4 regions of the Brevibacillus sp. LEMMJ03 genome follow, and region 1 is predicted to be linked to each of the others. Evidence: riboswitches for the same ligand, from Rfam matches in the RefSeq annotation. Region 1 holds a riboswitch; each other region holds the start of a gene.
What was found. Region 1 has a riboswitch for S-adenosylmethionine ahead of FOI68_RS19235 (homocysteine synthase). Riboswitches for the same ligand answer to the same signal wherever they lie in the genome.
Positions count from the first base shown of each region.

Region 1 (7,143 bases):
ACCACGTCATGAAAGGACCACCTTCCTCGCCGGGGTGCGGCCGGACTCGTGCCGGCGCAGGACCGGCTGCTCTTCCGACACGTCCAGCACCGTGACGCTGTGGCCGTGCCGCACCAGCCGTTTGACCGCTTCTTCCGCCGGTCCGTCCAGACGCGGGGTGACGATCAGGATCGCGTCACGGGTGCCGCTGTGCTCCAGACGCCGCAATACGGCCGCCAGCGAAGTCGGCATGTACTGATACAGGCGGGCGAGCTGTGTCATGACATGGACGTGGTGAGCCTTGCCGCTGCCCGCGGGGAGGTGGAACTGCTCCCGTCCGCGCTGTTTCACCGTCAGGAACAGGTCGCAGGACAGCGATTGGCGGCGGCAGAGAACGGAGAGGGCGGCAAGAGCGGAGATGACCCGCTCGTTCACCGTATCGTTTTGCCGCTGCAGCAGCGGTTCGTAGGACGGCAGAATGTGTCCCACCACCTTCCAGGTGGGGCGGGCGGTCGGCTCGAACAGCCGCGTCTGCAGCGCGCCGGTTTTCGCGCTGGCTTTCCAGTGGATGTGCTTCAGCCGGTCTCCCGGCGCATAGCCGCGCACGCCGCGCAAAAACGTGACGTCCTCCTCCAGGCGTCTGCGCGAGACGCTGCCGCCGTCAGGCTCGGCTGCCGCCGCCGACAGCGGGGGCAGCGTCAAGGGCAGCGGGTAGACCAGGAGGGAAAACGACAGCGGCAGCGGAATCGGGTCCTGCTCCTCGCCAAACACGGAGAGCGTGTCCGCCTGGGCTTCCGTCAGCCACACCAGGCCGCGCTTGTGCGGGGTGAGCGTAAACGTCCGTTCCGCGCTTGTCCTAAGCGGCAGGTGGAAGCGGAAGCGAACCGTGCAGCGCTGGCTGCTCGCTGTCACGTCGTCCGCCCCTTCGACCGTCACGTGTTCGGGAAAGGACACGCGGATCACCGTGCCGGGCAGCGGCAGCCAGGAGCGGTTGTGCAGCGAAAAACGGACGGTGACGGGCGTTCCCGGCATCACCCGGCTCTGGTCCGCGCTCCACTCCAGCCGAACCCAGCGCGGCAGATTGGCCCGCCACCAGCGGTGAGCCAGCGTCATGAAAAAGAAGAAGCCGCCAAACAGCCAGAGAAAGCGGCTGCCCGAAAAGAGGGCAAACAGGAGGCAGAGAAACCCCAAAGCGTGATAGACCTGTCTCGTGCTCATGTGTGGATCACACGCCTTCTTCGACCGGTGTCGCCACGCTTTTGAGGATGTCGTCGATCACTTCCTGCTCCGTCACGTGCAGTTCCGCTTCCATCGACAGGCGGATGCGGTGGACGGACAAAGCGGGAAACACCGCTTTGACATCGTCAGGCAGGACGTAGGTGCGCCCGTCCAGGTAAGCGGCCGCCTGCGCCGAGCGCAGCAGGGCGAGCATGGCGCGAGGACTGAGGCCCGTTTCCACGGAGCGGTGGCGGCGGGTGGCTTCCGTCAGATCGATGATGTACTCCTCCACGGCGGGGCTGACGTGTACCGCTGTCACGTCCCGCTGCATGGCAGCGATCTCGTCGACGCTGATCACCGGCTCCACCTGCTCCAGCGGTGAGCCTGTCCGGAACCGCCGGAGGATCTCCCGGGCGTCTTCCCTGCTGCCGTAGCCGAGCGACAGGCGGAACAAGAAGCGGTCGAGCTGCGCTTCCGGAAGCGGATAGGTTCCCTCCGATTCGATCGGGTTTTGCGTGGCAATCACCAACAGCGTCGGCGGCAGGGGAAGCGTCACCCCTTCGATGGTTACCTGCCGTTCTTCCATGCATTCCAACAGGCCGGATTGCGTCCGCGGCGTGGCCCGGTTGATCTCGTCGGCCAGGAGCACGTCGGCAAACACCGGTCCCCGCCGAAGTTCAAACGCGCCGGTCCGCTGGTTGAACACGTGCAGCCCGACCACGTCCGAAGGCAGCAGGTCGGCGGTAAACTGCACCCGGTTGTAGGTGCCGCCGATCGCCTGGGCGAGCGTTTTGGCCAACACGGTCTTGCCCATGCCGGGCAGGTCCTCCAAGAGCACGTGGCCGCGGGCCAGAAGAGCCGTCACCAGCAGCCGGATCTGCGGCTCCTTGCCGACGATGACGCGGTTGACGCTTTCCAGCAATGTGTCCAAAGGGCGATGGGTCATGAGGACGTCTCCTTTATGGGAAAATAGGGCGCGAGACCCGGTTGTTCCAGTATGGAAGGTATTATACATCGGAACGCCTGATTTTGCCAAATCTTCATAAAATTATCCCGATCGGAAAAACGGCCCTCTGAAACGAGCGTGCCGCTGATCGGCGGGGGAACGTTTGCGACCTTCATCGGCGGCGCACAGTCAAGCAACTGGGTGCTTGAAAGCCGCGGGAACAGAGGGTGAAGAAAAGGCGTCGGAAACAAGAAAAACAGCGAAGGGGAACTCCCGCTTCGCTGTTTGACGCAAACGAGCGCAGACGCGCGCCATCTCCCGGCCGCTTTGGGCGCGGCGGGGCGCCCCAACGGACCAGACTCGTTCCTTATCCGACCTGCTGGGGCACCGCCTGCTTCAGCGCCTGCTCCAGATCGGCGAGGATGTCGTCGATCGCCTCCGTGCCGACGGAGAGGCGAATCAGGCCCGGGGTGACGCCGGCGGCGAGCTGTTCCGCTTCCGACATCTGCTGGTGGGTCGTGCTGGCCGGATGGATGATGAGCGACTTGGAATCGCCGACGTTGGCCAGATGGGAGAACAGCTTGACCGACTCGATCAGCTTCTTCCCTTCGGCGACGCCGCCGCGAATGCCAAAGGTGAGGATGGCTCCCGCGCCTTTCGGCAGGTACTTTTGCGCCAGGCGGTAGTGCGGATCGCTCTCCAATCCCGGGTAGCTGACCCACTCCACGGCGGGATGTGCCTCCAGATAGCGGGCGACGGTCAAGGCGTTTTCGCTGTGCCGCTCCATGCGCAGATGCAGCGTTTCCAGCCCTTGCAGGAACAGGAAGGCGTTGAACGGCGCGACGGCGGCCCCGATATCCCGCTGCAGTTGAACGCGGGCCTTGACGATGTACGCCAGCGGGCCGAGCGCTTCCGTGTAGACGATGCCGTGGTAGCTCGGGTCGGGCGTGGTCAGGCCGGGAAACTTGCCGCTGCTCCAGTCGAACTTGCCGGAGTCGACGATGATGCCGCCGATGGCCGTGCCGTGTCCGCCGATGAACTTGGTGGTGGAGTGAACGACGATGTCCGCTCCGTGGTCAAACGGACGGCAGAGGATCGGAGTGGCAAAGGTGTTGTCCACGATCAGCGGAATTCCGTGTTCGTGGCCAATCGCGGCAATCGCCTCGATGTCGGCCACGTCCATGCGCGGATTGCCGATCGTCTCGAGGAACAGCGCTTTTGTCTTTTCGTTGATTTTGGAGCGGAAATGGTCCGGGTTGGATTGGTCGACGAAGTGAACGGTGATGCCGAGCCGCGGCAGCGTGTGGTAGAAGAGGTTGTAGGTGCCGCCGTACAGGCTGTTGGAGGCGACAATTTCGTCGCCGGCCTGGGCGATGTTGAGGATGGAAAAGGCGATCGCCGCCTGCCCGGAGGAAGTGGCCAGCGCCCCGACACCGCCTTCCAGCAGGGCGACCCGCTGTTCAAACACGTCCTGGGTCGGGTTCATGATGCGCGTGTAGATGTTGCCCGTCTCTTTCAGCCCGAACAGGTTGGCGGCGTGCTCCGTATCGCGAAACACGTACGAGGTCGTCTGGTAAATCGGCACGGCGCGCGCTCCCGTCACCGGATCGGGCGACTGTCCTCCGTGCAGAGCGATGGTTTCCGGCTTCCACTGGCGTTGGTCCGACATGGGCATCTCTCCCTCTTTCCTGGATAAAGGATGGATAACAAACGAAGCCTTCTTCCGGAGAGAAAGAAGGCTTCGGTCATTCCCGATCAAGCGGCCGTTTCATCTCTCAGAATCCGGGATTCTGCAGGAATTGGCACCATGCAAGCAGGCTTGTTTGCCGGTTGCCGGGCTTCATCGGGCCTGTCCCTCCGCCGCTCTTGATGAAATCGTGGAAATTTTGCAAATTGTGCTTATCTGGTATTATAGGGGGACAGCCGGATTCGGTCAATACAAATTTCCGAGTAAGTCAGGGGGAATTATCATGATTGCTGTTTTCTTGCGTCCACACGATTTGGCCTATGCGGAGCGCATGTTTGCGCTGGTTTCCGATCCGGCCGTCAGCGGCGCGCTCAGCCTGCAGGACCAGTCGGTCGAGGATACGAAGCGGTTCATCCGGCACATTACGGAAGAGGAGCGGGCAGGAAGAGCCGTCAGCCGGGTCGTTTTCAATGAAAAGGAGGAGTTGATCGGCGTCACCACGCTGATGTTCATCGACAGGGAGCGGCGGCGCTGTCACATCGGCAGTTGGCTGGGCCGGGCGTACTGGGGGAAAGGGTACAACCAGCTCGCCAAGGAAGCGATTTTGTCCATCGCGTTTGGCGAGCTGGACCTGGACATCGTCTTCGCCGGGGCGCGGACGACCAACATCCGCTCGCAAAAAGCGCAGGAGAAGCTGCCCTACGTCACGCTCCACGTGGAAAACGAGTATCCCGAGGAGCACGCCGCTCTGGAGCAGCGGCAGCAGCAGCCCTGTGTGCTGCACGCCTTCAAGCGGGACGATTTTCTCCGGTATCTGGCGGAAAAGGAACGGGCGGCCAGGGGAGAAGCGGTCCGTGACTAATCCGTACACGGCGGGCTGAGGCGGGCCGGTCCCGCTCCCATCGGGGCCGGCTTGAAGCAGGAACCGCAGCGCCCCCCGTCACAATTGCGTAACCGTTTCGCCCTCTCTCGTTCACAACTTTTCGGCCGGGGCAGCCCTATAATAGGGGTGATTGTGATAAAAATCACATATTCACTGTGAAAATGTTGTTTCGGGGAGGGGAGACATCGATGGAACTGGACAATACCATGCTGGCCAGGATCCTGACCTCGTTGACGCTGGGGTTTCACATCATTTTTGCCGCTTTGGGCGTCGGCATTCCCGTGATGATCTCGATCGCGGAGTGGCTGGGCATCCGCCGCAATGACCCGATGTACACGCTGATGGCCCGCCGCTGGGTCAAAGGCTTTACGGTCACCGTGGCGGTAGGCGTGGTCACCGGCACCTGTATCAGCCTGCAACTCAGCCTGCTCTGGCCCAGCTTTATGAAAATCGCCGGGGAAGCGATTGCCCTGCCGCTGTTTCTGGAAACTTTCGCCTTTTTCTTCGAAGCGATCTTTCTCGGCATCTACCTGTACACCTGGGATCGCTTTGCCAACCCGTATGTCCACTGGTTTTTCTCCATTCCGGTCGTGATCGGTTCGACCGCTTCCGCTTTTTTCATCATGACGGTGAACGCGTTCATGAACGCGCCCCAGGGCTTTACCCTGCAAAACGGCGCCATCGTCGACATTCAGCCGCTGGTGGCGATGTTCAACCCGGCCACGCCGACCAAGGCAGGCCACATGATCCTCTCGTCGTACGCCGCCTCCGCCTTTGTACTGGCCGCCATCGCCGCCTGGAAGCTGCTGAAAGGGAGCAGGCACGAATACTACCGGAAGGCGCTCACCTTCACCATCGGCCTGGCGCTGCTCTTCTCCTTCGGCACCGCCCTGTGGGGGGACCTGGCCGGCAAGTACCTGGCCGAATACCAGCCGGCCAAGCTGGCGGCGGCCGAGTGGCACTTTGAGACCAGGCCGCGGGCGGAACTGGTCGTCGGCGGCGTGCTGGACCCGGAGACGCTGGAAGTGAAAAACGCCCTGAAACTGCCGTACGTGCTCAGCATTTTGGCGACCGGTTCGCCAAACGGCACGGTCACCGGTCTCGACCAGATTCCGCGCGAGCTGTGGCCGCCGCTCTTCATCCACTACCTGTTTGACGGGATGGTGGCGATCGGGGTGTACATGCTGATCGTCCCGCTTCTCTACTTTGCCGTCCGCCGCTGGAAAAAAGGGGAGGTTCCGCGCCTGCTGCTGCGCGCGATCGTCTTGGGGGCGCCGCTGGCGTTTCTGGCGATCGAACTGGGCTGGATCTTTTCCGAAATCGGCCGGCAGCCGTGGATTCTCGTCGGCTACATGAAGACGCAGCACGCCGCCACCACCGCCGACAACGTCGGGCAGATGCTGGTCCTGTTCGGCCTCCTGTACGCGTTTTTGGCCGTGGTTTGCACGCTGGTGCTCAGACGGATGTTCGCAAACAAGCCGGTCGAGGCGGAATGGAAGTAACGGAAGGAGGGGATCGACATGACATTGGAAACGCTGGCGATTACCGTGCTGTGGACGTTTCTCTACGGCTACCTCATCGTGGCCTCCATCGACTTTGGCGCCGGGTTCTTTTCGTTTTACTGCAAGGTGACCCGCCGCGACCACATCGTCAACGCGATCATCGAGCGGTACCTGTCTCCGGTCTGGGAAGTGACCAACGTCTTTCTGATTTTCTTCATCGTCGGGCTGATCGGGTTCTTCCCGGACACGGCCTACTACTACGGCACGGCGCTCCTGGTCCCGGGCAGCCTTTTTCTCGTGCTCCAGTCGCTGCGCGGATCGTTTTACGCGTTTGCCCACTACGGGGCGCGCGACAGCATGGCTTACCTGTTCATCTACGGCGTGACGGGCCTGTTTATCCCGGCATCGCTGGCCACCATCCTGACCATTTCCGAGGGAGGCTTTATCGAAACACAGGGAGAAGAGATCGTGCTCAACACGGGGCGGCTGTTCACCAGTCCGTACGCTTGGGCGGTCGTTGCTCTCGCCCTGGTCAGCGTGCTCTACATCAGCGCCAGCTTTCTCACGTACTACGCCGACCGGGCCAGGGATGCGGCGGCGGTCAAGCTGCTCCGCTCTTACGCCGTCGCCTGGAGCCTGCCGACCATCTTTGCCAGCTTTCTCGTCTTTCTCTCCATCCACCGGCACAACCCGCAGCACTTTGACAAGATGATGGAGATCAGCTGGATGTTTTTGCTCTCGTTCGCCTGTTTCTGCGGGGCGCTGGCGCTGCAGTTGAAACGGCGTTACTACGGCTGGGCGTTCGTGCTGGTCATGCTGCAGTTCGCCTTCGCGTTCTTCGGGTACGGGATCGCCCACCTGCCGTATCTGCTCTACCCGTACATCACGATCACCGACAGCATCAACAGCCCGGCCATGAGCACCGCGC
Region 1 covers NZ_VKJN01000019.1:27,542-34,684, forward strand. The annotation lists gene FOI68_RS19220 (DUF4129 domain-containing protein) at 1-10, opposite strand, end outside; gene FOI68_RS19225 (DUF58 domain-containing protein) at 7-1,197, opposite strand; gene FOI68_RS19230 (AAA family ATPase) at 1,205-2,143, opposite strand; gene FOI68_RS19235 (homocysteine synthase) at 2,511-3,812, opposite strand; SAM riboswitch class I at 3,909-4,019, opposite strand; gene FOI68_RS19240 (GNAT family N-acetyltransferase) at 4,114-4,692, shown strand; gene FOI68_RS19245 (cytochrome ubiquinol oxidase subunit I) at 4,902-6,215, shown strand; gene FOI68_RS19250 (cytochrome d ubiquinol oxidase subunit II) at 6,234-7,143, shown strand, end outside.

Region 2 (7,143 bases), on a different contig from region 1:
ACGCACGCTACGAGTTGGTCGCCATGACGCTGAGCGGCCCCTTTTCGCTGATGATCGGCTCCAGCTCGAACACCGAGATGGGAAACATGGGGAAGCCCACGTAGTACGGCGTGATCTCGTAGAGTTGAAAATAGATGACGAGCGCTTTGTCGGCCACGTAGAAATCCTGGTCGGGGCGGATCGCCTTGAACGGCTCCAGGGTGGGAATACGCCGTTCCGCGATCTGTCTCCTGATGTTGTCCGACAGCACCTTGACATAGTCGCTGCCCGGTTTGAACAGGTCCCGCAGGGAGAAGATTTTCCCGGTCTGCACATCCGCGGTGAGCGACTTCAGATAGGTCATGCCGTGAGCCATCGGATAGGTGTAGGCGTAGTTGTTCAGGGTGACGCTGAAGATGCCCCGCTGATTGTTTTTGATCTCGTAGCTCCCCTGCATGTCCGTCGTTCCCGGCACCTGGATGTCATGCTGCCGGTTGATCAAATCCTGCACGTACCGCGACAGGGTTTGATTGATCTTCTGTTCGGCCTGCGGATTGGCCAGGCCGGCCAACTGCGGGTAATAAATGGTCACGTTCGGACGGCTGATCGTGCGGGTCAGCACGGCTGCCGGCAGTTGATTCAGTTCCACGGCGTTCCCGTTCCCTTCCTGAAAAATGCGTTCCCTGCATTAGCCTATTCGCAGGGGGGCCAAACGGTCATTGCGGAACCCTCTTCTGATCCGGCAGCACTACGGGCGCGTTAGAACTTTTTTCACATGTTTTCCATGTACCCGATAGTATTTGGAAGATTTTTCAGGATATAATGACAAAAGAAAGCTGTATCCAGACACACGGGAGGTAAAGGAGGAACTTATGCTTCAGACCATGTTTCAATTGGTCCGCAACACCTTGACCAACAAAGAAGGCTTCATGATCTTTATTCTCTGGAATCATCTGTGGCTGGCCGGATGGATCGCGTATCAGGAGGACGTGAACTTCTGGAAGCTGACATCGCTGGGCCTGCTGGTGACGCTGATCGTTTCGCCGTACTACTTCATCCGCAAAGGCAGTTACGTGATTCGCTACCTGGTGGCGATCGGCTTTATGTATTACTCCATCGCGTTCGACCACTTTACGTCTTACCCGGAGACGGCGTTCCTTTCCTTCATCGTGCTCGGCTTCCTCGCGGCCTATCTGGACTGGAAGCTGGTCGTCTCCGCCGGGATTGTCCAGATCGCGGCGACGTTTGTCGGGTTTTACACCGGTTTCTACGACATGTTCGACGAAGGCCGGACGGAGGTCAACCTGATCCTGCACCTCGTGTCCGTTGTGCTGATGATCGCCGGCTTGACCTACCTGTGTCTGGCCGGACAAGCCTCACTGAGCAAAGCGGAGGCGGCGCGGCGGGAAGCGGAGGAAAAGGAACAGCGGCTGGCGGAGCTGTTGGGCCACATCCGACTGGTGACGGAACAGCTCGACCGCACGTCGGAGCACGTGCATGAGCACGCGGAGACGACCAAACGGAACACGGACGAGATGATGATCGCGTTCCGCGAAGTGGCGACGGGGATGGAGGCGCAGGCCAACTCCACGGTGAAGATCGAGGAGGAAGTCCAGTCAATCGACCACGAGATCGTGGCGGTCAACGAGCAGGCCAACGCGATGAAGGCGGAGGCCGATCAGAACAACCGCCGCCTCACCGACAGCATCGGCATGATGAACGAGCTGTCGCGGCAGATGGAGCAGATCGTGCAGGCGGTCAACGTGGCCTCGTCCACCATCCGTGAGCTGAACCGGCAGGCCAACCGGGTGGAGGAGATCGTGCAGACGATCAACCAGATCGCGACCCAGACCAACCTGCTGGCGCTCAACGCAGCGATCGAATCGGCCCGGGCCGGGGAACACGGACGCGGCTTCGCCGTGGTGGCCGACGAGGTGCGAAAACTGGCGGAACAAAGCGCCACAGCCACCCAGGAGATTGCCGAGATCCTGCAGTCGCTGCACCAGGAGAGCGAAAACGCCGTGCGCCACATGAGCAACGGGGAAACGTCGGTGGCCAAGGGACAGGAGCTGGCCGTCCAGACCGTCACCTCCATCGAGGCGGTTCGGGCCGGGATGGAATCGTTTTTGCAGGCCGTCGAGCACGTGCGCTCCAGCATGGACAGGGTGAAGCTGCGCTCCGGGGAGGTGGCCGCCGAGATGTCGACGATTACGGCCGTGACGGAACAATCGGTGGCCAATCTGGAAGAGCTGTTCGCCACGGCGGAAAACCAGCATCAGAAGGTGCGGGAAATCACGGAGGAGCTGGGCGAGCTGAACGCGCTGTCGCGCAAACTGCAGCAGTCGTTTCAGGGGCAACAAACGTAATGTTTTGAAATGACAAAAAAATCGTTTGCATTTTGCTTTCCTTTTGCTAGAATAAGAGACATTACAACTGGATAGTGGATTCACCTTACCTTATCAAGAGAGGCGGAGGGACTGGCCCGATGAAGCCCGGCAACCACTGTACCCCGGTACAGAAAGGTGCCAATTCCTGCAAAACCCGTGGGTTTTGACAGATGAGGAAGAGGTTCGCGATACCAAACTCTTCCTCCGGGAAGAGTTTTTTTCATATCATCAGCAGGGTTTCCATGGAAGCGCCTCTTGTGGAAAAAGGAGGAATAAGTCGAACATTTTTGTGTTTCTATAGTAAAATATTCGTGTTTTCTCTTGATATTTTCGATAAAAACCCGTAAATTACCGGTATGAGAATCGTAAAATCGAAACTTTTGTCACTGGATAGGAGAGAGCAGCATGAAAAAGTACCTGTTGGCATTGACGACGTTTGCCGTTCTGGCCGCCGGATGTGCGGCGGGGAGCGGCGCACCGGAGGAAAAGGGACAAGCCGGGGGACAGGACGGCGGCGCGAAAAAGCGGGTCGCGCTGGTTCTTCCGGAGAAGATCGGGGTCAACCCGTTCTTCCAGCAAATGGACGAGGGCGCCAAGAAAGCGGCGCAGGAATTTGGCGTCGACGTGAAAACCATCGAGTCGACCGACCACGCCGCCATCGAGGAGAACATCCGCGCGGCCGTGGCTGAGAATTACGATTTGATCATTACGTCGTCGTTTGAATCGGAGGACGCGCTGAAAAAAGTGGCGGCGGAAAACCCGGACCGCATGTTTGCAATCATCGATACCGTCGTGGACCTGCCGAACGTCCGCAGCGTGGTCTTTCGCGAGCATGAAGCCGCCTACCTGATGGGAGCGGCGGCCGGCCTGGCGACCAAGACCAACAAGGTGGGCATCGTCGCAGCGATGGACATTCCGCTTCTGAAAAAGTGGACGGTCGGCTTCCAGGAAGGACTGAAAGCGACCAATCCGAAGGCAGAGGTCTTCGTCAACTACGTCGGCAGCTTCAACGACCCGGCGAAAGCCAAGGAGCTGGCCCTGCTGCAGGCAAACAAGGGAGCCGACTTCATCTACGGGGCCGCTGCCGTAGGCGACCTGGGCGTGTTTGAAGCGGCCAAGGAAAAAGGCTTCTACACCTCCGGCCAGGACGTCGACCGCACCGGCATCGATCCGGAACACATCGTCCTGTCCCAGTTGAAAGGAACCGACACGGCCGCTTACGAAACGGTAAAGGCGTTTGTAAACGGCAGCCTGAAACCGGGCGTGCAAACGTACGGCCTGAAGGAAGACGGCGTCGGCGTCACCTACGTCACGCGCGAGAGCAAGACGCCGCTCCATCCGTTCATCGGAGAAGAGATCATCAACAAGGTGAAAGCGATCAAGGACGAGATCGTGGCGGGTACGCGCAAGGTGCCCGATCCGCTGCAGCAGTAAACGAGACGGCGACCGACTACTGTGGTAGTCGGTTTCCTGTTGCAACGGGCCAACAGGAAAAAGGAGGGAAGAACGGGATGGCGTACCGTCTGGAAATGCGCAACATGACGAAAAGGTACGGCGATTTTACGGCCAACGACAACGTGTCGTTCACCCTGCGGGCCGGCGAAGTCCACGCCATCGTCGGGGAGAACGGCGCCGGCAAAACCACCCTGATGCGGATGCTGTACGGCATGGAACAGCCGACGTCCGGGGAGATCGTGCTGAACGGCCGGCCGGTGGTCTTTCGCGGCCCCGACGACGCGATCAAACACGGCATCGGGATGGTGCACCAGCACTTCATGCTGTTTGCCGATTTCAGCGTGGCGGAGAACATCGTCATCGGCTATGAACCGCAGCGCGCCGGCCTGTTCCGGCGCAAGGAAGCGGTGGAGGCGGTGCGGGCCCTCAGCGAGCGCTACCGCATCCCGATCGACGTGACCGCCCGGGTATCCCAATGCTCGGTCGGGGAACAGCAGCGCGTGGAGATTCTCAAGGTGCTGTACCAGGGAGCGGACATCATCGTACTGGACGAACCGACCGCCGTCCTGACGCCGCTGGAGGTAAAGGAACTGCTGCAGACGATCCGCCACCTGGCGGAGAGCGGCAAGAGCGTCATCCTGATCACGCACAAGCTCAAGGAAGTGATGGAGGTGGCCGACCGGATCACGGTGCTGCGCGGCGGCCGGGTGACCGGGACCGTTTCCCGGCAGGAGACCAGCGTGGACGAACTGGCCCGGCTGATGGTGGGCCGCGACCTGCAGCCGTTGAGCGAGCGGGTGAGTCTGGCCGGCGGGCCGCTCCTGCAGGTGGAAAACCTGACCGTTCGCGACCGGCAGACGATCGTGGACGGCGTTGCTTTTACCGTGCACCACGGGGAGATCGTCGGAATCGCCGGGGTCTCGGGCAACGGCCAGTCGGAACTGCTGCAGGCCATCACCGGGCTGCGGCCGGTCACGGCGGGCAGGGTGCTGCTGGGCGGAAAAGACGTCACCAACCGTCCGGTGGCGGCCATTCGCGAAGCGGGGTTGGCCCATATTCCGGAAGACCGGTACCTGTGGGGAACGGCCAAGCAGGAGAGCGTGGAGGAAAACGCCTTGATGGGCTATCAGCGCAAACCGGCGTTCAGCCGTCGCGGCGTCATTCTGCGGGACGCGTTCCGCCGCGTGGTGGAGCAGTGGGTGGAGCGGTTTGCCATCAAGACCGGTTCCCGGCACCTGCAGGAGCAGGCGGGCAACCTGTCCGGCGGCAATCTGCAAAAACTGATTGTCGCCCGCGAGCTGGGGCAAAAGACGCCGCTGTTGATCGCCGCCGAACCGACGCGCGGCGTGGACATCGGGGCGATGGAACACATCCACCAGGCGCTGATCGAAAAGCGAAACAGCGGCGACGGGATTCTGCTCGTCTCGTCGGAGCTGTCGGAAATTTTGGCGCTGTCTGACAGAATTCTGGTCATGTACAAGGGACGGATCGTCGGCGAGCTGAAGCGGTCGGAGGCGACGGAAGAGAAAATCAGCGTGTTGATGGCAGGAGGAAGCATCCATGGAAGCGGTCAAAAAGCTGTGTAAATCGCTGGTCCAGCCGCTGTTGGCGGTGGCGATCGGCTTGTTGACGGGAGCGGTCGTCATCAGCGCGGTAGGCGAATCGATCCTGGACACCTACCAGCAGATGTGGAAAGGGGCGTTCGGCAGCTTTTACTTTTTCGCCTCCACGCTGGCCCGGTCCACGCCGATCATGCTGATCGGGCTGGGGCTGTCGCTGGCGTTTCGCGCCGGGGTGTTCAATCTGGGCGCCGAGGGGCAGATGGTGCTGGGAGCAATCGGCGCGACGCTGGTCGGGCTGTACCTGCCCGGTCCCGGACTGGTGAAAATGCTGGCCGCGCTGGCAACCGGGGTGGCCGTGGGCGGTCTCTGGTCGCTTTTGGCCGGGTACATGGAGGCGAAGTTTCGCGTCCAACTGCTCATCACCACCCTGCTGCTCAACTACATTGCCGTCCTGTTTGCCGGGTATCTGGTCAGTGAACCGTTTCAGGACAAGTCAGGCTCGGCGGCGCTGGCCCAGACGGCCATGCTGGAGAAGAGCGTCTGGCTGCCCAAGCTGTTCGCCGGCATGAGCGTGCACGCCGGCTTCCTGTTGGCGTTGGCCGCCGCTCTGGCATTGTTCTGGGTCGTCCGGTTCACGCCGTTCGGCTACGAGGTGAAGATGCTCGGACACAATCCGTTTTTTGCCCGGTACGGCGGGATCGACAAGGACCGGGTGATGCTTGTGGCGATGTTTGCCAGCGGGGGATTGGCCGGGCTGGCCGGCACCGTGGAAGTGCTGGGGGCGCATTACCGGTTCGTCGACGGCGCGCTGACCGTCCCCGGGTATGCCTGGACGGGCTTGATGGCCACGCTGCTGGCCAATTCCCACCCGATCGGCGTCGTGTTTACCTCGATTCTGCTGGCCGCCCTGCAGACGGGCGCGATGGGCGTGGAGCGAAACACCGAGGTGCCGCTGGAGCTGGCCAGCGTCATCCAGGCCGTGCTGATTCTGTTTATCTCCGCCAAATTCAGCCATGACTGGTGGAAGAACCGCAAGAGCAAGAGGAGGGAGTCGCATGGAGTTGTTTGATGGAGCCCTCGTCAGTTCCACCATCCGGATGGTGACTCCGATCCTCCTGGCGGCACTGGGCGGAGCGCTGTGCGCCCGGGTGGGCATCTTCAACGTCGGGCTGGAGGGGCTGGTGTTGGTTGGAGCGTTTTCCGCCATCGTCGGCAACCACTTTACCGGCAGCCTGCCGCTGGCCGTCCTGTTTGCCGCCGCCGTCACCGTGCTGTTTTCGCTGTTGTTTGCCTACATGGCGATCGGACTGAAGGCGAACGAAATCATCGTCGGCGTGGCGATCAATTTCCTCGCGCTGGGGCTGACCACGTTTGCGCTGCGCGCCGTCTTCGGCGTGAAAGGGGCGTTTTACGACAAGGACATGGCCGGGCTGCCGCAGTGGCAGATCCCCCTGGTCACAGACATCCCCGTGCTGGGAAACATCCTGTCGGGTCATTCGCCGCTGGTCTACGCGGCCTTTTTGGCGGCGGTTCTGCTGCATCTGTTCTTTGCCCACACCGTGACCGGCTTCCGCGTGCTGGCGGCCGGGATGAATCCGGTGGCGGCCCGCAGCCTGGGCCTCAAAGTGACGCGGCTGCAGGTGCTGGCCATTGCCCTGTGCGGCGTTCTCTGCGGCATGGCCGGGGCACAGCTCTCGCTGGGACAGGTGACCATGTTTACTGAAGGCATGACGGCGGGGCGCGGCTTTATCGCGCTGGTG
Region 2 covers NZ_VKJN01000007.1:164,967-172,109, reverse strand. The annotation lists gene FOI68_RS11250 (DUF3298 and DUF4163 domain-containing protein) at 8-628, opposite strand; gene FOI68_RS11245 (methyl-accepting chemotaxis protein) at 864-2,345, shown strand; SAM riboswitch class I at 2,433-2,543, shown strand; gene FOI68_RS11240 (BMP family lipoprotein) at 2,772-3,800, shown strand; gene FOI68_RS11235 (ABC transporter ATP-binding protein) at 3,878-5,407, shown strand; gene FOI68_RS11230 (ABC transporter permease) at 5,382-6,452, shown strand; gene FOI68_RS11225 (ABC transporter permease) at 6,439-7,143, shown strand, end outside.
Region 2: another riboswitch for S-adenosylmethionine. It lies ahead of FOI68_RS11240 (BMP family lipoprotein); the one in region 1 lies ahead of FOI68_RS19235 (homocysteine synthase).

Region 3 (7,143 bases), on a different contig from region 1:
CTGAAGTAGGAGCAGAAACCGTCGTAGTCGACGACGGAATTGTCGCCGTCGCGGATCAGAATGGCATCCACTTCGTCCAACTGATCGACGGCGTACCGGGCCGCGATGTTGGAAAAGCCGGGGTCGCACCCCAAGCCCATGATGCCCAGGAGGCCGGCCGCTTTGAACGCGTCGTTCCAGGCCAACTGTTTGCGGAGCCACTGCGGCCCGCTGGAGGCGGTATCAATGTAATGCGTTTTCGTGTTCAAGCACGCTTTCATCACTTCGAAGTTGTTTTCGGGCAGGCCGATGTGCAGCAGTACGTCGATGTCGCCCAGAATGGCCTGGACGCTCGACACGTCGCGGGCGTCCACCCGCTTCACCTGAATCTCCACGTCGGTTTCCCGGCGCAGTTCGGCGGCCAGTTCTTCCGCCGGACCGATGGAAATGTCGGCCAGCACCAGTTTTTCCAAGTAACGCGACTTCACGATTTCGCAGGCGCTCACTTGTCCAACGCCGCCAACACCTACTATTGCGACTCGCATAGAGTCCTCCTTCCGTATGTGGGCAACGGTCTATCTTCGCATTCGAAACAGCCATTTCGGCAGATGAAGATTGATGTCGGCAGGGTACACCGACACGGGCGCAGTCATGTCAATCGGCTCCCGAGGGCGCAGGTTCATGAGAACAACCTCCTTGTGTTCGTGTGGTCATTCCTGTACATGCCGGGGAAAAGCGTGAAGGCTAGGGGGGAAGGCGGCGATACCGCATGGGTGCTGTCACCTCCTTTTCCGGTTTGGAAAGCAAAAGGGCGGGCGCGCCGAGCCGCGCAGGGGATAGTACATGTGTATTCATCGGCCCGAACGTCCCATGCGCTCAACAGGGGAGAAAAAATCCGGACCCCACCGCGGCTCCGCGACGTTCCAGCCGAAGACGGTAGAATAAAACTGAACGGCTCGCTCGGGGTTTTGGCTGCTTAATTCGAACAGGACGACACGTGCCATGAGGAGCACTCCTTTCGTAATATAGGGAATCATATCCAATTCCCTGCTGCCAAGGGAAACCCCTCTTTCTTTGCGTATAAAGAGAAGGGGAACCACCCCAACACGTCTGACTGTGGAAGAAGCGAACCGGTAGAAACAAACGTGCCGGCGGCCGCGCAAAACAGTAGAATAGAGAGAGGAAACAAAGACCCCCTTTTTCGCGGAGGAGACGACATGATCCGTTCGATCACAGAACAGGAACGTTCCGCCCTGCTGGAGCGCTTGTGCGTGGAAGAAGCGTACATCCTGTACAGCAACCTCTTTCTGCGGGCGGACAGATGCATCGCGCTTGCGCAGACACGAAACGAAGAGATTTGCCTGGTCGGAACCTATCTGAAGGGCTTGCCGTTCCACGCGTTCACCTTCCATGCATGGGCGGGCACGGAGCATTCTGCCGAAGAGATGATCGGGGCATTCAAGGAAGCGTTACGACTTCCGACGCAAGAAGCGGTGAGCGGAGTCATCACCGTATCGGAAGAATGCCTGTCCCGCCTTGCCATTCCCCACATTCAGTCCAGAAAGACCATGCTGCTGATGAGATGGCGCGACACGACTCTTCTTTTGCCCAAAAGCGATTACCGCTTTCTCGACAAGTCCCATCTCGATGCGGTCAACAAACTCGCGAGCGAAGTCGGCATGATCAGCTTTCGAGAGGAAGAACTGACGGAAACACCTCATATCGGTTTGTTTTCCCCTGCCGGCGACCTCATGTCGATGGCCGGGTTTCACATTTTTCACGAGCGCTATGTGGAGATTGGCAATATCGGCACTTCGCCAGCCCACCAAAACAGAGGATGGGGAACGCGGATCACGTCGGACATTTGCCGGCTGGCACGGGAGAAATCGCCGCACGTGTACTTGTGTGTGTTTGAGGAGAACCGGCCGGCGGTCGCTGTTTATGAAAAACTGGGGTTCGTCACTGCCGCACGTTACGCCTATCTCGAATGTACGCTGTGACGTTCGCGCGTGCCGCACGCGGCGCCGTCTGCCAGATTCTTGTTGACGAACAACCTGGCATTCTTTACAATGATACCCAACAGGTAAACACTGTTCTTATCCAGAGCGGCGGAGGGACTGGCCCGATGAAGCCCGGCAACCGTCACGAGGTGCGTGACCAGGTGCCAATTCCTGCAAGACAGAGGTCTTGACAGATAAGAAGCGGGTTCGTTTGATACGGATGCAGGCCTTCTTCTTGTCGGAGAAGGCTTTTTCATTCTTCTGTTCCTGAACTTCATAGGACTTCTTTCTTATCCAGAGAGGTGGAGGGACTGGCCCGATGAAGCCCGGCAACCGTCACGCGATATGTGACAAGGTGCCAATTCCTGCAAGACACGCGTGTCTTGAGAGATGAGAAGGAGGCTCGGGCGCAATGCACACAAGCCTTCTTCGAATCGGAAGAAGGTTTTTTCGTGTTGTACAAGACAAAAAACGGGGTGGGAGAAACATGAGCGTGGTAAAAGTGGGCTTGTTGGGATTGGGAACGGTAGGCGGCGGGGTGGTCAAGACGATCCGCGCGCAGCAGGAGAAGCTGTCGGCCCGGCTGGGCAGGCGCATCGAAATCGTCAAGGCGCTGGTGCGCGACACGCGGAAGCAGCGGGCCGTGCAGGTGGAGCCGTCGCTGTTGACGACGCGGTTTGCCGACGTTCTGGAAAGCGACGTGGACATCGTCGTGGAAGTGATGGGCGGCGTGGAGCCGACCTACGACTACGTGCGGGCGCTGATCCAAAAGGGCTGCCATGTGGTGACGGCCAACAAGGAACTGCTGGCCAAGCGCGGCGCGGAGCTGGTGGAACTGGCCAACCGGCACGGCGTCCATCTCGCCTACGAAGCCAGCGTCGCCGGGGGGATTCCCATCCTCGGCGTGCTGCGCCAGTTCCTCAGGACCAACGACATTACGGAAGTGCGCGGCATCCTCAACGGAACGACCAACTTCATCCTGTCGCAGATGGAGGAGGCGCAGCTCCCCTACGCGGACGTGTTGAAGCGGGCGCAGGAGCTGGGTTATGCGGAGGCCGATCCGCGCGCCGACGTGGAAGGCTGGGACGCCCTGTACAAGCTGTACATTCTGGCGCAGCTCGTGTTCGGTGAGTCGCTGCCCCTCTCCGCCATCGAGCGGCAGGGGATTGCCGACCTCTCGCAGGGCCACATCCGGCTGGCGAAAGAGCTGGGGTACCGGATCAAACTGCTGGCGCAAGCGCGCCGGGAAGACGGCGGTCTGCACCTGTCCGTGCGGCCGACGCTGGTGCCGCTGGGGCATCCGCTGGCGCGCATCCGGGATGCGTACAATGCCGTCCAGGTGGAGGGCAGCCTCGTCGGCGACCTTTTGTTCACCGGCAAAGGGGCGGGCGAACTGCCGACAGCCAGCGCGGTCGTGGAGGATCTGGCCTTCTTGCTGACCCAGCCGTTTACGCCTCATCCCGCCTGGCGGGAACGGCCGGCGGCGGTCCCGTCCAGCCGGCTCTCATCCAGCCTCGACTTCTGTTTTCTGGAAGGGACAGCGGCCCGCGTGACGCCGGAGCAGGTGCTGCTGTTCCTCGAACGGGCGGGAGTCGCCGTCCGCAGGCTTACCGTCCAGTACGATCCGGGCAGCGTCCTGCGCGTGGGCTTGCTCGCCGCCGGACTCAGGGAGGAGCACGCGGAGCTCTTGGGACGGGACTTCGGCCTGCAGGCGCGGTTGTACCCCGTGCTGGAGGCGGCCGACGATCGTGGTGCCGTCGAAGGGACTGCGGGTTGGTAAACAAGCGTCCAACTCCCCATCGCATTCGCCGGGATTTTTTGGCATGATAGAAGCGGAGCACTTCTTCTTCAAGGGGATGAGGACACATCATGCTGGGTTCGCAAACCATTCTGCCGGCCATTCGCCACATGAAGGAGTTTGAGCGCGTCCTGGAAAGCCGGTACGACACGATCATTCTGCTGGAGAGCCATATCTGTCAACTGAAAAGCATCGCCGACCTGGCGCGCCGGCACGGAAAAAAGCTGTGGCTGCACGCCGATCTGGTGCAGGGGTTGAAAAACGACGAGCACGGCGCGCTGTTTCTCTGCCAGGAGATCAAGCCGGCCGGCGTCATTTCCACCCGTTCGCAGGTGATCACGACCGTCAAAAAGAAGGGCTTGGTCACGGTGCAGCGCCTGTTTTTGCTGGACTCCGGCGCGCTGGAGACAAGCTACAAAATCCTCGAGCAGACGAAACCCGATTTCGTGGAAGTCCTGCCGGGGGTCATGCCGCACATCATTACGGAAATTCGTGAGCAGATCCGGATTCCGATCATCGTCGGCGGGTTTATCCGCACCTGGGAGGAGATCGAGAGCGCTCTGGCGGCGGGAGCCATCGCCGTCACCACCTCCGATCGAAACCTGTGGAAACAACTGTAAAAAAGTGGTTGACAACGCTTTCACGTCCGCTTATGATTGATTCCAGAAGGTCATACGTCGGATGAGATCAGGAGATCCACCTATTTCTCTAGTGTTTAAGTTCCTGTGGGCTTAAGCAGTGGTTGATAGGTGGATTTTCTGTTTTCTTCCAGGGAGGTGAACGGCGAAAAGGGGGGAGCCGGTCCGGTCTCATCATAAAAAAGAAGAGAGTGGGGGAACATGATGTCGGCGTATTGGGCGGAACTGATCGGGACCATGATGCTGGTGATTCTCGGGGACGGCGTCGTGGCGGGCGTCGTGCTGAACAAGTCCAAGGCGCAAGACGGCGGATGGATCGTGATTACCATGGGCTGGGGCTTTGCCGTCGCCTTTGCCGTTTACGCGGTCGGGGGAGTCAGCGGCGGCCATCTGAATCCGGCCGTCACCATCGCGCTCGCGTCGATCGGATCGTTCGCTTGGGAGCTCGTGCCCGGGTACATCCTGGCCCAGATGGCCGGGGCGTTTCTGGGGGCTGTCTTCGTCTACCTGTACTACCTGCCGCACTGGAAAGAAACCGCTGACCCGGCGGCCAAACTGGGGGTATTCTGCACGGCTCCGGCGATTCGACACACGTTTGCGAATGTTCTCAGCGAGGGGTTGGGCACGTTTTTTCTCGTGTTCGGCCTGCTGGCCATCGGCGGCAACACGTTTGCCGAAGGGCTCAATCCGCTGATTGTCGGCTTTTTTATCGTCGCCATCGGCATGTCGCTCGGCGGGACCACCGGCTATGCGATCAATCCGGCGCGCGATTTGGGGCCGCGCCTCGCCCACTTCGTCCTGCCAATCGCAGGCAAAGGCTCATCCGACTGGAGCTACGCCTGGATTCCGGTCGTGGGGCCGATCGTCGGCGGGACGGCGGGAGCGCTCGTATTCAAGACCTTGTTCGGCTAAGCGGTCGGCCCGGGCCGATTAACGCAGCGAGGGATCGGGAGAAAACGATGAAGGGGGATGTGACGGATGGAAAAGCGGTACGTATTGGCCATCGACCAGGGCACGACCAGTTCCCGTGCCATTTTGTTCAACCGGGAAGGGAACATGGTGGGAGCGGCCCAGAAGGAGTTCACGCAGTTGTTTCCCCGGCCGGGCTGGGTGGAGCACGACGCCATGGAGATCTGGTCGTCCGTCGTCGGCGTGATCGGCGAGGTGCTGGCCATCCACAACATCAGCGCCCAGGAAGTGGCCGCGATCGGCATCACCAACCAGCGGGAGACGACCGTCGTCTGGGACAGACAGACCGGCCTGCCGGTCTACAACGCGATCGTCTGGCAGTCCCGCCAGACGGCGGAGATTTGCGAGGCGCTGAAGGCGCAGGGGCTGAACGATCGGTTTCGCGAACGGACCGGCCTTTTGATCGACGCCTACTTCTCCGGCACCAAGGTCAAGTGGATCCTCGACAACGTGGAGGGAGCACGGGCCAGGGCGGAACGCGGCGAGCTCTTGTTCGGCACCATCGACACCTGGCTGATCTGGAAGCTCTCCGGCGGCAGGGCGCACGTGACCGACTACACCAACGCGTCCCGCACGCTGATGTACAACATTTTCGACCTGCGCTGGGACGACGAACTGCTGGAGCACCTCACCGTGCCGAAAGTGATGCTCCCCGAAGTGCGCTCCAGCTCGGAAATCTACGCGCATACCGACAAAGACCTCTTCTTCGGCGTGGAAGCGCCCATCTCCGGGGCGGCGGGGGACCAGCAGGCCGCCCTGTTCGGCCAGGCGTGCTTTGAGGAAGGCATGGCGAAAAACACCTACGGCACCGGCTGCTTCATGCTGATGAACACCGGGGAAAGACCGGTGCGCTCCGAACACGGCCTGTTGACCACGATCGCCTGGGGCATCGACGGCAAAGTGGAGTATGCGCTGGAAGGAAGCATTTTTGTCGCCGGTTCCGCCATCCAGTGGCTGCGCGACGGCCTGCGCATGCTGAAATCGGCGGCGGACAGCGAAGCGTACGCCAGCCGCGTGGAATCGACCGAGGGCGTCTACGTGGTGCCGGCGTTCGTCGGCCTGGGCACGCCGTATTGGGACAGCGACGTGCGCGGCGCCGTCTTCGGCCTGACGCGGGGCACCAGCAAGGAGCACTTCATCCGCGCCACGCTGGAATCGCTGGCTTACCAGACGAAAGACGTGCTCACCGCGATGGAGGCCGACTCCGGCATCACGCTGAAAAAGCTGCGCGTGGACGGCGGCGCGGTGAAGAACGACTTCCTGATGCAGTTCCAGAGCGACCTGTTGGGCGTGCCGGTGGAACGTCCGCAGGTAAACGAGACGACCGCCCTGGGAGCGGCCTATCTGGCCGGTTTGGCGGTGGGCTTCTGGAAAGACAGGCAGGAGATCGCCGCCAACTGGAACGTGGACGGCGCCTTCGACGTGAAGATGAGCGAGGAACGGCGAAACGGGCTGTACGCCGGCTGGAAAAAAGCCGTGCGGGCGGCGATGGCCTTCAAATAAGCGGCCGGACGTGGTATACTGAACGCAACAAGGTCATACGGATGGTCTGAGAATCGGAGTCGACCACTGATCCTTCTTTGCGGGCAAGGAGGGATTGGTGGTCGTTTGTGTTTTTTCCGGACTGTTCGGGTTGAATCACCGATAAAGTAGAAGGGGGAGTGATGCGTGATGAAACGAGCGGAACACCTGGCGCGGCTCAAAACGGCAGAGCTAGACCTGCTGGTGATCGGCGGCGGCATTACCGGCGCGGGGATTG
Region 3 covers NZ_VKJN01000008.1:179,619-186,761, reverse strand. The annotation lists gene FOI68_RS12490 (saccharopine dehydrogenase family protein) at 1-524, opposite strand, end outside; gene FOI68_RS12485 (GNAT family N-acetyltransferase) at 1,197-1,979, shown strand; SAM riboswitch class I at 2,073-2,180, shown strand; SAM riboswitch class I at 2,267-2,376, shown strand; gene FOI68_RS12480 (homoserine dehydrogenase) at 2,467-3,759, shown strand; gene FOI68_RS12475 (glycerol-3-phosphate responsive antiterminator) at 3,846-4,397, shown strand; gene FOI68_RS12470 (MIP/aquaporin family protein) at 4,620-5,327, shown strand; gene glpK (glycerol kinase GlpK) at 5,394-6,887, shown strand; gene FOI68_RS12460 (glycerol-3-phosphate dehydrogenase/oxidase) at 7,056-7,143, shown strand, end outside.
Region 3: another riboswitch for S-adenosylmethionine. It lies ahead of FOI68_RS12480 (homoserine dehydrogenase); the one in region 1 lies ahead of FOI68_RS19235 (homocysteine synthase).

Region 4 (7,143 bases), on a different contig from region 1:
GGCAGTGGAGAGGGGAGACGTTTGACGAACTGCTGGAAGAGATGGAGCGGACAGGCTATCTGGAGCACCTGGTGGCGATCCACTTCAACGACAGCAAGGCGCCTTTCGCCAGCCGGAAGGACCGCCACGAAAAAATCGGCAAAGGGGAGATTGGCAGCGAAGCGCTGGCCAAATTCCTGGTGAGCGACAAGCTCCAGCACCTGCCTGTTGTTCTGGAAACCCCCGTGGAAGACGAGCGGGAGTACGCAGACGAGATGGTGTACCTGCACGAACTGCGCCGCGAGGGCCTGGCCGCTGCGGGGCAGGAGGGGTGACGCATGGAGTGGCTTGAGCTTGCTTCCACCTATGCGCCTGCCGCACCGGACCAGTTGTCGGCGTACGACAGCTTTCGCTTGTGGGCGGACCACAACCGCACCTGGATCATCTTTGTCCAGTTGATCATCGTTTACTATCTCGGGTTTGCCACCCGCTGGCGCATGCCCATTCTGAAAACGCTCCTGCTGTATGTGCTGCTCTTTATGGGCGCGCTGATTTTCGCCATTCTGGACGTGCAGCTCCCGGTGAAAAGCGCACTCCTGGTCGCCATCGCCATTCTGGTGATCGTCAAGGTGCGGATCAAGCCGGGGGAACGCGAGAGTAAGTGAGGGAGCAGCCGTGAAGCGGGAGGACGCGCTCTACAACTGGCTGCAGATTCAAATCGTCGCCGACGCGCGGCCGGACGACCGATCCGCTCTGGATACGGCCGCGTTTTTCGCGGACATCCTGAGGGACGACCACCAGGCGCAGGAATGGGAGTATCGCCGCGAAGGGGACTGGTACGTGGTCCGCTGCGTCTTCGCCCACGAAGTGTGGGAACGCCGCTATCCCGCAGAAGAAGCGGAATCGCTGCTGGCTGCGATCGAAAACGAACCCAGGTATAACGAGTAGAATATGCACGGGGCTCCGCCGAGCCGGATGAACGGGCGGGGCCGCGTGACCATTATCCCCGTCTCTTCGACAGAGGCGGGGTTTTTGTGTCTTTCGTCCCAATATGGCGAAAGCGTCCCCGTTTTTGGCCGTTTTTGCAACCTTTGCAAGGAACCCCCCGTCTGTTAGGGTGTCCAAGGCAAGCAATACGTAGAAAGGAGAAGGCATCATGAAGAAAATGGGAACCAAGCCCGTATTGGCAGTCGTGACTGCCGCGGCGCTCATCGGGGGAGTGACACCGCTCCTGGCCGACGCGAGCACCCTCGGAACCGAAACAAGCGGCACCAAAGTTGTCATGAACGATGAAAGCAAACAAGTCACCCGATACAATCTGAAAGAGCTGGCGGCAAACGATCCGGCGACCTTGAACATGCTGCTGAAAACGCAGGCCGACCACCTGTATCTGGTCGTAAAAGAGATCGGTCTGGACGCCAAAATGCAGACGTACATCGAGGAGCATCCGGAAGAGTGGGAGCGCGTCTACCGCGAACACTACGCCGACATTTACCTGGAAGTCCGCTTTGACGTCAACAATCAAGGCTTCGTCAGCGTGAAGCCCGAGACCCACAACCAAACCACGTACATCAAAGGGAAAGTGTCCGACAATGTGACCAAAGTGGTCGTCGACAAGCCGAACGGCGGCACGATCGAAGTCGTTCCCACCGCGGAGGATACGTTCACCGTCAGCTTTTCCGCTATCGTAAGCGCCACGCCGCAGTACGCGACGGTCAAGGCGTACGTGGGCGACAAGCTGGTGGAAACCCGCAAGCTGCAGGTAAACACGGGAACCGCCGTGGAGACCGACGTGCTGATTCACGCCTTGGCGCTGTTGGATGGGAACAAACAGGAACTGAAAGTAAACGGCATCATCAGCCAGGAAGCGGACAAGGTGGTCGTGAAGTACGACGGCAAAACCAAAGAGGCGGACGTGAAAAAGCTGTGGAAAGGCGTCGGCTCTTACTCCGTCACCCTGAAGGGCGTACAGGCCGGCAAAGGCAAGGCGCTGGTCGAAGCCTACAAGGCCGGAAAGAAAATCGATTCCGAATCGGTGGAGCTGAAGGTAATCAACGCCGCTGACAGCGACAAGCCGCACAGCTACCGCATCGAGGGAACCGCTTCGATTAATGCAAAAGAGAAACAGATTCGCGTGAAAGGAAGCATTGACGGCCTCGACGATGAGGGCGGCAAGGGCAAGGTGAAGCTGTACGTCGTGGCGCCGGACGGCAAAAAGCACGAGGTAAAGGTGGATGACGACGAGTTTGAGGTGAAACTGAGCTACAAAAACCGCTCCTACAACGCGAAAGCGGTACACCTCGAGCTGTACCTGGACGGCAAGCTCGTGGCCCAAGCCGACATTCCGCACAAAACGCCGGTCAACGGCGATGACGACGAGGAAGGCAAGGGGGAAGGCAAGGACAAGGATAAGCATCCGAAAGGCAACGCCTACGGCTATTGGAAAAAGCACGGCCATGACGACGAGGACAACCATGGCGGCAAGAACAACCATAAAGACGGCGACGACCGCGACGAGGACGATGACGAGTAAGGCTTACGGCCGATAGGCTTGCACGTAATCGATCAACTGGCGGATGTAATCGCCGATGATCGGGACGGACAGGAACTGGCTGAGGAAGGAGCCGAGCAACGCCAGGACAATGGCCGTGCCGATCGTCAATCCCAGGCCCCGGGCAAGACCTGCGAGGAAGTTGATCCACAGCAGCTTGCTCGGGGCCGTATAGTTTTGAATCACGTCGGCCAGACGGATATCCTCCAGAAAGAGGGCGATTTTGTCCATCCGTTCGTTCAGTTTGCGCACTTCCTGAAGCTCTGCCAGCAGTTCGTCGATCTTGGCCAGCAAGCGGTCGGTGGGGGATGGGGGCATGCGGCTCTCCTCCTGTCTCGCGATCGTTCCCATTACGTATCAGTGTAGGAAAAAAACGGTGGAGAATCAAGGCGCCGGACGGAAAGGTTTGCCTATCGCCAGGCGGGTGGGTACAATAGACGTACATTCCCTTTTCAAGGAGGCATCGGAATGGCTGAAACCGTTTCCCAAACGCTTTCGGAGGAACTGTTCGCGCTTTTGCAGCAGGAGCGTTTTCTCACACTCGGGACCATCGACCACGAGACCGGCGCTCCGTCGCTCAGTTCCCTTTCCTGGACGTTTGCGCCGACGCCGCAGTTGATCCGTTTCGCGGTAGACAACCGCTCCCGCATTTTGGCCAACATTGCCAAGGAACCGCAGGTGGTGTTGCATTTGATCGGGGCTGGTTCCTCCTATGCCATCAACGGCAGGGCGACGATCAAAACGGAGCGGATGGAGAATGTTCCGCTGAAGCTGGCCATGGTGGAAGTGGCCATCGAGGCGGTTCGCGACGTGATGTTCTACGGCTCCCGCATCTCGGTCGAGCCCCAATATGAAAAGACGTACGACAAAAATGCGGCGGCCAAGCTGGACAACCAGGTGATGACCGCATTAAGGAACGCACAGTGATCGGGTACCAACGAGATGGAAAAACGGGTTGACAGGTACTTCCGATTCCGGTAGTATAAGGTCAACCAAAAGCAAATTGCATAGCAAACTTCTTATCCAGAGAGGCGGAGGGACTGGCCCGATGATGCCCGGCAACCAATCACCTGTGTACAGGGGGATACTGGTGCTAATTCCTGCAGAGTGTAAACGCTCTGAAAGATGAGAAGGATTTGCTTACGTGAGCGTAAACAAAGCCTTCTTTTCAGAGAAAAGAGGGCTTTTTTCATTGCCCTCGGCCAATTCGTTGGAGGGAGAGATCCACATGCATCTGGAGACAAAATTGGTACAGGCGGGCGTCGCCAAAGACGAACGGACCGGAGCGGTCAGCTTTCCCGTCTACTACGCCACCGCGTATCGCCATCCCGCCCTCGGTCAGAGCACGGGATACGATTACACGCGCACGGCCAACCCGACCCGGACGGTGCTGGAGCAGGCGATTGCCGAAGCGGAAGGGGGAGACGCCGGGTTTGCCTGCGCTTCGGGCATGGCGGCGGTTCACACGGTCATGGGGCTGTTCTCCCAGGGAGATCACCTGGTCGTATCGCTCGATCTGTACGGCGGGACGTACCGGTTGTTCGAGCAGGTGCTCTCACGCTACGGGCTTCGCTTCAGCTACGTCGACCTGCGCGACGTGAAGAACTTGGAAGAAGCGATTCGCCCAGAGACGCGGGCTGTCTTTGTGGAAACGCCGACCAATCCCCTGATGCAGATCACCGACATCGCGGCGGTGGCGGAGGTGGCCAAGCGGAACGGGCTGTTGACCATTGTGGACAACACGTTCATGACGCCCTACTGTCAGCGGCCGCTGGGGTTGGGGGCCGACCTGGTGCTACACAGCGCGACCAAATACCTCGGCGGACACAACGACGTCCTCGCCGGACTGATCGTCACAAAGGGCGAGGAGTTGTCCGAAAAGATCCGGTTTTTGCACAATTCCATCGGAGCGGTGCTGGGTCCCCAGGACTGTTGGCTGCTGCTGCGGGGGATGAAGACCCTGGCCCTGCGGATGGAACGCCATCAGGCAAACGCCTATGCGATTGCGCAGAAACTGCGGGAACACCCTGCCGTGACGGACGTCTTTTATCCCGGCTTGGCGGAGCACCCCGGTTACGAGGTGCAGCGCAGGCAGGCCAGCGGGTTCAGCGGGATGGTCTCGTTCCGCCTCCGCTCGGCTGATCAGGTGGCGCCGTTTCTGGAGCGGCTGCGGATCGTCTCGTTTGCGGAAAGCCTGGGCGGCGTGGAGTCGCTGTGCACCTATCCGGCGACGCAGACCCATGCCGACATCCCGCAGGAGATCCGCGAGTACGTGGGCGTGTGCGACCGGCTGCTGCGGCTGTCGGTCGGGATCGAACATCCCGACGACCTGATCGCCGATGTGTGTCAGGCGCTGGATGCCAGTCTCGCAGTGGCGGGAGGGAGTGTACGATGAACTTTGCCACCAAACTGCTGCACGGCACCAGTTGTATTGACCCGGTGACAGGGGCGGCCTCGGTGCCCATTTATCAGGCGTCCACCTTTCATCAGGCCGATCTGGACCGGCCCGGAGTCTACGATTACGCTCGTTCGGGCAATCCCACCCGGCATGCCCTGGAAGAGGCGATCGCCGTTCTGGAGGGAGGAGAGCGCGGATTCGCCTTTGCTTCCGGTATGGCGGCCATCTCCAGCGTGTTCATGCTGTTCTCCGCCGGGGATCACGTCGTGGTGGCGGAGGACGTGTACGGCGGCACCTACCGCTTCTTGACCAAGGTTCTTTCCCGCATGGGGATCACCGTCAGCTTTGTCGATACCACCTCGCTGGAGCAGGTGGAAGCGGCCATCCGTCCCGAGACCAAGGGCATCTACCTGGAAACCCCGTCCAACCCGACGCTGAAAGTGACGGACATCGCCGCTGTCTGCGCGCTGGCGAAACAGCGGGGACTGCTCGTGATCGTAGACAATACGTTCATGACGCCGTACTATCAGCGGCCGCTGGAGTTGGGCGCGGACGTGGTGATCCACAGCGCGACCAAGTTCATCGGCGGCCACAGCGACGTCGTGGCGGGGTTGGCCGTGACCAGGGAGGCGGCGTTGGGCGAGCAGCTCTACATGATCCAAAACGGCATGGGAGCGATCCTCGGCGTGCAGGATTCCTGGCTGGTGCTGCGCGGGTTGAAGTCCTTGAAAGCGCGCCTGGACGTCAGCACGCAGACGGCGGAAAAGCTGGCCCGTTGGCTTTCCACACACCCGGCGGTCAGCCGCGTCTACTACACCGGATTGCCGGAACACGACGGACATGACCTGCAAAACCGGCAGGCGAGCGGACACGGGGCCGTCCTCTCCTTTGACGTGGGCAGCCGCGAGCGGGCCAAAGCGCTGTTTGACCGCGTCAGGCTGCCGATCGTCGCCGTCAGTCTGGGCGCGGTAGAGACGATTCTTTCCTATCCGGCGATGATGTCCCATGCCGCCATGCCGCCTGCGGAGCGGGCACGGCGGGGAATCACGGACGGACTGATCCGCCTCTCCGCGGGGCTGGAGGACGCCGGCGACCTGCTTCAGGACCTGGGGCAGGCGTTGGACGCGCTCGGACCCGTAGAGCAGGCGGCAGACCGTGACGCGGCAGACGATAAACAGGCATTTTCCTGGGCGTAAGCCCGGAAAATGCCTGTTTTGTTTGGGGCAGAGGTCAGCGGTTCACCGGGATTTTTTCGTTACCCTGCGGTTTGGCGTTGCTGCTCTTGTTGATCCGCTGCTCGTTTTCCCTGGTCGGCGTCTCTTCCCGTTTTCTCACGTCGCGCGGGAACTGCGGCATGAGCCGTCCGACGATGTCCGCCAGTTCTTCGGCAAAACCGGCCACGGGATGGCCGCGCTGGATGTCGGCGGCCATTTCCCGCAGCCGCTGCACGATGTCGGGGTCGGCGGTGACGATGGCGTTCGCCCCTTGGGGATCCTCTTTCAGCGCCTCCGCCACCGAGTATTTGATCACGCCCACTTCCGGCCGGTCGAGATGGGCGTTGACGTCAATGCCGACGACGGCCCACTTGCCCAGGACCACCGCCGTCGCGTCATTGACGTTTTTCACCCGCGTGGCCAACTGCACCAGCCGGTTGGCGGTTGCCTGCGGCGACTGGTTGTAGGCCGGGGACGGGGCGGTTTGCTGGACGCGCTGCGTTTCCGGCACAGCGCGGCCGGGCTGCGGCGCCGCCTGGTTGGCCGGAGGCTTGTTGCTCGACATGCAGGCGGAGAGGAGCAGGCTGACGCTGAGCATACAGATAGCTGTCCGTTTCACGGTCATACTTCCTTTCCCTGGTTTGCTGCAGTACGGCTGCATGGTTAGTCGTATTGTGTTCTGCCCGCCCCGTTTTCATTCCCCCGCCTCTCGTCTATCCGTCCACCCCCCGTCATACACTGTAGTACATCGCGTTCGGGCAGCAGAGCATCCGGTCCCCAACTGCATACGATAGAGAAGATGGGTAATAGGAGGCGAGAATTTGAAGAAAATCTACGTACTGGACACCAACGTACTCCTGCAAGATCCGCGGGCGATGTTTTCCTTTGCGGACAACGAGATCGTCCTGCCCGCCGTGGTGTTGGAAGAAATTGATTCCAAAAAGCGCTACATGGATGAAATTGGCCGCAACGCCCGTTACGTGTCGAGGCTGTTGGACAGT
Region 4 covers NZ_VKJN01000011.1:110,907-118,049, forward strand. The annotation lists gene FOI68_RS15185 (deoxyribonuclease IV) at 1-314, shown strand, start outside; gene FOI68_RS15190 (YlaH-like family protein) at 318-644, shown strand; gene FOI68_RS15195 (hypothetical protein) at 655-927, shown strand; gene FOI68_RS15200 (hypothetical protein) at 1,136-2,512, shown strand; gene FOI68_RS15205 (DUF5665 domain-containing protein) at 2,516-2,848, opposite strand; gene FOI68_RS15210 (pyridoxamine 5'-phosphate oxidase family protein) at 2,999-3,457, shown strand; SAM riboswitch class I at 3,547-3,662, shown strand; gene FOI68_RS15215 (aminotransferase class I/II-fold pyridoxal phosphate-dependent enzyme) at 3,759-4,925, shown strand; gene FOI68_RS15220 (trans-sulfuration enzyme family protein) at 4,922-6,124, shown strand; gene FOI68_RS15225 (YhcN/YlaJ family sporulation lipoprotein) at 6,159-6,767, opposite strand; gene FOI68_RS15230 (PhoH family protein) at 6,964-7,143, shown strand, end outside.
Region 4: another riboswitch for S-adenosylmethionine. It lies ahead of FOI68_RS15215 (aminotransferase class I/II-fold pyridoxal phosphate-dependent enzyme); the one in region 1 lies ahead of FOI68_RS19235 (homocysteine synthase).